2 regions of the Streptomyces sp. NPDC085460 genome follow, and region 2 is predicted to be linked to the other one. Evidence: riboswitches for the same ligand, from Rfam matches in the RefSeq annotation. Region 2 holds a riboswitch; the other holds the start of a gene.

The links. A riboswitch is a leader RNA that binds a small molecule or an ion and turns the genes downstream of it on or off. The one in region 2 is predicted to bind cyclic di-AMP.
Region 1: it holds a riboswitch for cyclic di-AMP, as region 2 does, so the genes downstream of both, ACIGHB_RS27090 (transglycosylase family protein) here and ACIGHB_RS30455 (M23 family metallopeptidase) in region 2, are expected to answer to the same signal.

Annotation. Positions count from the first base shown of each region.
Region 1 is NZ_JBITTO010000011.1:63,125-67,070, reverse strand. Features, by position in the region: gene ACIGHB_RS27100 (cytochrome P450) at 1-326, shown strand, start outside; gene ACIGHB_RS27095 (transglycosylase family protein) at 535-1,650, shown strand; cyclic di-AMP (ydaO/yuaA leader) riboswitch at 1,915-2,091, shown strand; gene ACIGHB_RS27090 (transglycosylase family protein) at 2,096-2,842, shown strand; gene eno (phosphopyruvate hydratase) at 3,132-3,946, shown strand, end outside.
Region 2 is NZ_JBITTO010000015.1:21,489-25,434, forward strand. Features, by position in the region: gene ACIGHB_RS30455 (M23 family metallopeptidase) at 42-812, opposite strand; cyclic di-AMP (ydaO/yuaA leader) riboswitch at 821-982, opposite strand; gene ACIGHB_RS30460 (pitrilysin family protein) at 1,180-2,544, opposite strand; gene ACIGHB_RS30465 (M16 family metallopeptidase) at 2,571-3,926, opposite strand.

The DNA of each region.
Region 1 (3,946 bases), on a different contig from region 2:
AGGCGATCCCGGCCGGCGACCCGGTCCTCGTCGTCCTCGCGGCGGCCGACCGCGACCCGGACCGGTTCGGCGCCCCGGACACCCTCGACCTCGCCCGCGCGGACAACCAGCACCTCGGGTACGGGCACGGCATCCACTACTGCCTGGGCGCGCCGCTCGCCCGCCTCGAAGGACAGACCGCGCTCGCCACCCTCCTGACCCGCCTGCCGGACCTGCGACTTGCCGTCGATCCGGAGGAACTGCGGTGGCGCGGAGGGCTCATCATGAGGGGGTTGCGCACGCTTCCGGTGGAGTTCACCCCATCCGCACCCCCGCCCCGCGCGTGACGGTGTGTCAGAAATGTGATCTTCACGTGATCGGGAAGCCATCGACTTGTGACGGGCGTTCGAATGCGGCTACCTTCGCGCCAGCGTTCGGCCGGAACCCGGCCGTCCCAGCCGTCCCTGCCGTCACGCGAAAGGCCCCGACATGCTTTCCGGAAACGGACGACACCGTCGACCCCGTCAGGCTCCCGCGATCGTCGTCACCGCGGGAGTGACCGGATCCGCCATGGCGCTGCCGCTGCTCGCCGCCGGCTCCGCCTCCGCCGCCGACGCGGCCACCTGGGACCGGGTCGCCGCCTGCGAGTCCGCCGGCCAGTGGAGCGCCAACTTCGGCAACGGAGCGTACGGCGGCCTCCAGATGACACAGGAGGCGTGGGAGCGGCACGGCGGACTCGCGTACGCCCCCAGCCCGGACCTCGCCAGCCGCGCCCAGCAGATCGCCGTGGCCGACAAGGCGCTCTCCTCCGGCAGCACCGACTGGGCCACCTGCGCCCCCATCGCCGGGCTGACGAACGACGGCAAGGCGACCGGCGTACAGCCCGGCCCGGCCGTCCAGGAGGAGGACGAGGGCGGCGTGGCCCCCGAGTCGAACTGGACCGGTGGCGCGGACACCGGCGCGAGCTCCGGCGCGGAGAAGACGGCGCCGAAGCCCGCCGCGCCCGCCGAGAAGGCCACGACGGCCACCGAGCGGGCCGAGAAGGCCGAGAAGGCCGCCGAGACGGCGGCCGGCACCGCCACCGCTCCGGCCGCGCCGGCGAAGCCCACCACGCCCGCCGAGCCCACCGCGCCCGCCACGCAGGCCCCCGAGGGCACCGCCACGCCTCCGGCGACGCCCGCCCCCGACGCCTCCACGCCCGCCCCGGACGCCTCCACGGGCACCCCCGGCACCATCGCCCCCGGCACGACCGCGCCCGACGCCCCGGTCACGTCGCCGGACGCCTCGAAGACCCCGGCGGACCCCGAGGCGCCCGCCACCCCGGTGACCCCCGGTACGGACGGGGCTGACGTGTCGTCGGCCACACCCGGGACGGGCAAGCACCGGGGCGAGGCCGCCCCGGAGGAAACCGACAAGACGGACACCGAGCAGGAATCCGGTCGACATGCCGCAGCTGCGGACAAGGTCACCTCAATCCCCGTCAACTCGGACGCAAGTGACGCCTACACCGTGCGGCCGGGTGACAGCCTGTCGGAGATTGCGCGGGAGAACGATCTCCCCGGCGGCTGGGACGCCCTGTATGACGCCAACCGCCATACGGTCGGCACCGATCCGGATCTCATCCTCCCTGGTCAGAGCCTTGAGCTGACGAACCCTCCGTCGGAGAAGTGAGGCCGTTTCAGGGCCTTATGTCCGATTTTGGGAAAGTGAGACATGGGTCTCTTCGCCCCAACTGGCGTGTCACGTCCGCAAACTTTGCTTCCGTCAGCTCTCACCTGCGCAAACGAGGTCTGACGGAGTGCAAGTAAGGGCGATTTGTCCGTCGTAAGGCCCTTTGAACTTCGAGCAGGTGTGTGTCTACGGTCATCACCGCTCGCCACCGCGGGCCCCGTCGACCGAAACGCCGAGTCCTGCCGTCGGCCGCCGGGAACTGTCGTCGCGAAAGCGCCGCAGGCAGGAGTGGGGGACCCAAGGTTCGTGCCGGTCCCGGCCGTCGGGAACGACGGACGGCCGACCGGCTAGGGGTGAAGCCGCGCGCAAGGACGCGTGGCCGGGCGAACTCTTCAAGCCCGAACCCGACAGCTCACCTCACAGGCGTCGGTGAAGAGGAAACTCCATGCTGTTCTCCGGCACGGGCAAGCGCCGTCGTCCCTCCAAGGCCACTCGCGTCGTCGCCCTCGTCGGCGTCACCGGTGCGGCCGTCGCCGCCCCGCTGATGGCCGCCGGCACCGCCTCGGCCGCCACCGCCTCCGAGTGGGACCGCGTCGCCCAGTGCGAGTCCGGCGGCAACTGGTCGATCAACACCGGCAACGGCTACTACGGCGGCCTCCAGTTCTCGGCCTCCACCTGGGCCGCGTTCGGCGGCACCGCCTACGCCCCCACCGCCGACCAGGCCAGCAAGTCGCAGCAGATCGCCATCGCCGAGAAGGTCCTCGCGGGCCAGGGCAAGGGCGCCTGGCCGAGCTGCGGCGTCGGCCTCTCCTCCGCCTCCTACGACGGCGGCTCCGCCGAGGCGGCTCCGCAGCAGCAGAGCACCCAGCAGCAGAGCGCCCCGAAGCAGAGCACCCAGCAGAGCGCCCCGAAGCGCTCCGCCGAGCAGCCGGCCAACCGCAGCGAGCAGCGCCAGGCCCCCAAGGCCCAGGCCGCGCCGCAGGCCGCCGCCAAGAAGACCGTCACCACCCCGACCGGCAAGAAGGTCAAGAAGGGCGACGGCGAGTACAAGGTCGTGGCCGGCGACACCCTCAGCAAGATCGCCGCGGCGCAGGGCGTCGACGGCGGCTGGGCCGAGCTCTTCGAGCTCAACGAGGACGTCGTCGAGAACGCCGACCTGATCTACCCGGGCCAGCAGCTCCACCTGAAGTAAGGCCCTCGGCACCGGTGAGTCCGGCGGCTTCCCGGTGCCCGACGACCCTCCCGCGGTGACCACCCCGGTCCCGAGCCCCTTCCCCCGTGGGCTCCGGACCGGGGTTCTGCCGTTACTGTCCAGTAGATCCCGGGTCTTTCGTCCTTCGATGCGTGCTCTTGGGCCCTTTTTCGTCCCAGGGGACGGGCGGTCGGCTGGCCGGACCGCCGGAGCCGGTTAGGCTCTTGTCGCAAGGCGAACGAGACCTTGCGACCCCTGCGTCACACCTAGCGTCACATCCCAGAAGGAGATGCTCGTGCCGTCCATCGACGTCGTCGTAGCCCGGGAAATCCTGGACTCCCGAGGCAACCCCACGGTCGAGGTCGAGGTCGGCCTCGACGACGGCAGCACCGGTCGTGCTGCCGTGCCGTCCGGCGCCTCCACCGGAGCCTTCGAGGCCCTGGAGCTCCGCGACGGCGACCAGAACCGCTACCTCGGCAAGGGTGTCGAGAAGGCGGTCCTCGCCGTCATCGAGCAGATCGGCCCGGAGCTCGTCGGCTACGACGCCACCGAGCAGCGCCTGATCGACCAGGCCATGTTCGACCTGGACGCCACCCCGGACAAGTCCTCGCTCGGCGCCAACGCCATCCTCGGCGTCTCCCTCGCCGTCGCGCACGCCGCCTCCGAGGCCAGCGACCTCCCCCTCTTCCGCTACCTCGGCGGCCCGAACGCGCACCTGCTGCCCGTTCCGATGATGAACATCCTCAACGGTGGGTCGCACGCCGACTCCAACGTCGACATCCAGGAGTTCATGATCGCCCCGATCGGCGCGGAGTCCTTCTCCGAGGCGCTGCGCTGGGGCACCGAGGTCTACCACACCCTCAAGTCCGTCCTGAAGACCAAGGGCCTCTCCACCGGCCTCGGCGACGAGGGCGGCTTCGCCCCGAACCTGGACTCCAACCGCGCCGCGCTCGACCTCATCATCGAGGCCATCAAGCAGGCCGGCTACGTCCCCGGCAAGGACATCGCGCTCGCGCTCGACTGCGCCGCCTCCGAGTTCTACAAGGACGGCTCCTACGAGTTCGAGGGCAAGTCCCGCTCGGCCGCCGAGATGACCGAGTACTA
Region 2 (3,946 bases):
GGCTCGTGGGAGCCGGGGCCGTTTCGACGCGGTGCGACGGGTCAGAGGCTGACACCGCGGGCGCGGAGGTACGCGACGGGGTTGAGGTCGGAGCCGTACTCGGCGGTGGCCCGGGCCTCGAAGTGCAGGTGCGGGCCCGTCGAGTTGCCGGTCGAGCCCGAGACGCCTATCTGCTGGCCGGGTTCGACGGACTGGCCGACGTACACGCCGATGGACGACAGGTGGCCGTACTGGGTGTAGGTGCCGTCGTTCATCCGGATCACGATGTTGTTGCCGTACGCGCCGCCCCAGCCGGCCTCGACGACGGTGCCGGAGCCGACGGAGACGACCGAGCTGCCGTAGGCGGCGTGGAAGTCGACGCCGGAGTGGCTGCCGGAGGACCAGAGGGAGCCACCGGTCTTGTAGCCGGTGGAGACGTAGGAGCCGGCGACCGGGAGGTTGAAGGAGGCGAGCCTGCGGCGCTCGGCCTCGCGGGCGGCGCGCTCCTTGGCCTCGCGGATCTCCTGGGCGCGGGCCTCGGCCTTGCGCTTCGCCTCGGCGCGCGCCTTGGCCCGGGCCTCGGCCTCCGCGGCCTCCTGCTCCTGGGCGGCGGCCTGCGCGCTGAGCTGGTCGGCGATGGACTCGTCGGCGATCACCTGGGTGAGGCCGGTGTCCTCGGCGGAACGGTCGTCCGTGTCGGCGGCGAGCGCCGGAGAGGCGAGGGTGCCGACGACGCCGGTGGTGGCGAGGGCGGCCACGCCGGCGATGCCGGCGCTGCGGCGAGCCAGTCGGCTCGCACCACGATGCTTCCCGGTGGCACGGGTGAACGCCAAGACGGTTCCTTTCCTTCCTTCTCGCCTACCGGGTTAGCTGACGGGTTCGGAGCAGGAAGGTCTCCTACGGACCCCTCCGCGCGGCGAAGGCGTCCGATTCACCCCAGGGACTTGGGTGGGTCCCCGGCTCCCCAGGCTCGCGCCTGACGGGGACTCGGCGATGGCTGCCCGCTGCCGCGGGTGCGGCGCGTGCGTCGGTCGGACAGCCGGATCGACGCTAGGCCGGACGGATGTCGATCGCCAAACAGACACGCCTTTTTGTAAGACATGCCACAGGGCATACGATCATCTTGACGCCATAACGGACAAAGCGGAGGTCTCCGACGCTTCATCACATCGGAGACCTCCGCCGGGGACCGACGGAGCGTCAGCTCACCACGGTCACCTCGCCGATGCCGAGGGCCCGCACGGGCTCCTCGATCTCGGCGGCGTCGCCCACCAGGACCGTCACCAGGCGGTCCACCGGGAAGGCGCTGACGACGGCGGCCGTGGCCTCGACCGTGCCGGTCTCGGCGAGCCGCGCGTACAGCCGGGCCTGGTAGTCGTCCGGGAGGTGCTGCTCGACCTGGTCCGAGAGGGTCGCCGCGACCGAGGCGGCCGTCTCGTACTTGAGCGGTGCCACGCCCACCAGGTTCTGCACGGCGACGTCCCGCTCGGCGTCGGTCAGACCGCCCTCGGCCAGGGTGCGGAGCACCTTCCACAGGTCGTCGAGCGCCGGGCCGGTGTTGGGCGTGTCGACCGAGCCGCTGATGGCCAGCATCGAGGCGCCGTGACCCTCGCCGTCGGAGCGGAGCACCTGCCCGAAGGCACGCACGCCGTACGTGTAGCCCTTCTCCTCGCGCAGCACCGCGTCCAGACGGGACGTCAGGGTGCCGCCGAGGCAGTACACGCCGAGGACCTGCGCCGCCCACACGGCGTCGTGCCGGTCCGGTCCGATCCGGCCGATGAGCAGCTGGGTCTGGACGGCCCCGGGGCGGTCGACGATGACGACCCGTCCGGTGTCGTCGGCGGTGATCGGCGGCATCGGGCGCGGCGCGGCCGGCTTGCCGGTCCAGCCGCCGAGGGTCTCGGCGAGGACCTTGTCCAGGTCGACGCCGGTGAGGTCGCCGACGACGACCGCCGTGGCGGCGGCGGGCCGCACGTGCGCGTCGTAGAAGGCGCGGACGGCGGCGGCGTCGATGACCTCCACCGTCTCCTTGGTGCCCTGGCGCGGCCGGGACATCCGCGCGGTGGCCGGGAACAGCTCCTTGTAGAGCTGCTTGGCCGCGCGGCGGCTCGGGTTGGCCGCCTCGTGCGGAATCTCGTCGAGCCGGTTGGCCACCAGGCGCTTGACCTCGTCGGGGTCGAAGGCCGGGGACGTCAGCGCCTCCGAGACGAGCCCGAGGGCCTTCGGGAGCCGGGAGACCGGCACCTCCAGGGAGACCCGGACGCCCGGGTGGTCCGCGTGCGCGTCGAGCGTCGCGCCGCAGCGCTCCAGCTCGGCGGCGAACTCCTCGGCGCCGCGCTCGGTCGTCCCCTCGGAGAGGGCGCGGGCCATGATGGTGGCGACTCCGTCCAGGCCCTCCGGCTCGGCGTCCAGCGGGGCGTCGACGAAGATCTCGACGGCGACGACCTGCTGGCCGGGGCGGTGGCAGCGGAGCACGGTGAGGCCGTTGTCGAGCGCGCCGCGCTCGGGGGCGGGGAAGGCCCACGGCCTGGCCTCGCCGGCCTGCGGCCGCGGGTGGAAATCCATGCTGGTCAGGGGCTCTGCGGTGTCCGTCACTGGTCCGCTCCCTCTTCCTCGTCGCTGTCGGCGGCCTCGGTGGCCTCGCTCTCCAGGGGCTCGTAGACCAGGACCGCCCGGTTGTCGGGCCGGAGCCGGGCCGCGGCCACCTCGCGCACCTCCTCGGCGGTGATGCCGAGGACGCGGTCGACGGCGGTCAGGGCGAGCTGCGGATCGCCGAACAGCACGGCGAAGCGGCACAGTTCGTCCGCGCGGCCGGCGACCGTGCCGAGCCGGTCGAGCCACTCGCGCTCCAGCTGGGCCTGGGCGCGCTCCATCTCCTCCGCGGTCGGGCCCTCGGCGGCGAAGCGGGCCAGCTCCTCGTCGACGGCCGCCTCGATGGCGGGCACCTCCACGCCGCCGGAGGTCTTGACGTCCAGCCAGCCGAGCGAGGGCGCGCCGGCGAGCCGGAGCAGGCCGAAGCCGGCGGCGACGGCGGTGCGGTCCCGGCGGACCAGCCGGTTGTGCAGGCGGGAGGACTCGCCGCCGCCCAGCACGGTGAGGGCGAGGTCGGCGGCGTCGCACGCGCGCGTGCCGTCCTCGGGCAGCCGGTAGGCGGCCATCAGGGCCCGGGCCGGGACCTCCTCGACGACGACCTCGCGCAGCTGCTCGCCGATGACGTCCGGCAGGGCGCCGTCGCGCGGGGCGGGCTTGCCGTCGTGCCCGGGGATGGAGCCGAAGTACTTCTCGACCCAGGCGAGCGTCTGCTCCGGGTCGATGTCGCCGACCACCGACAGGACCGCGTTGTTGGGCGCGTAGTACGTGCGGAAGAAGTTCCGCGCGTCCTCCAGCGTGGCCGCGTCCAGGTCCGCCATCGAGCCGATGGGGGTGTGGTGGTACGGGTGGCCCTCGGGGTACGCGAGCGCGGTGAGCTTCTCGAAGGCGGTGCCGTACGGCACGTTGTCGTACCGCTGGCGGCGCTCGTTCTTCACGACGTCCCGCTGGTTCTCCATCGACTCGTCGTCGAGGGCGGCGAGCAGCGAGCCCATCCGGTCCGCCTCCAGCCAGAGCGCGAGCTCCAGCTGGTGGGTGGGCATCGTCTCGAAGTAGTTGGTGCGCTCGAAGCTGGTCGTGCCGTTGAGCGAGCCGCCCGCGCCCTGCACGAGCTCGAAGTGTCCGTTGCCGTGCACCTGCTGCGAGCCCTGGAACATCAGGTGCTCGAAGAGGTGGGCGAGGCCCGTGCGGCCCTCGACCTCGTGGCGCGAGCCGACGTCGTACCAGAGGCAGACCGCGGCGACCGGGGTCAGGTGGTCCTCGGAGAGCACCACCCGCAGGCCGTTCGCCAGCCGGTGCTCGGTCGCTGTCAGGCCGCCGGAGCCGGCCTCGGCCGTGGCCGTGTGACCCATGGGCATGTACGTCCCTTCGATCGCGA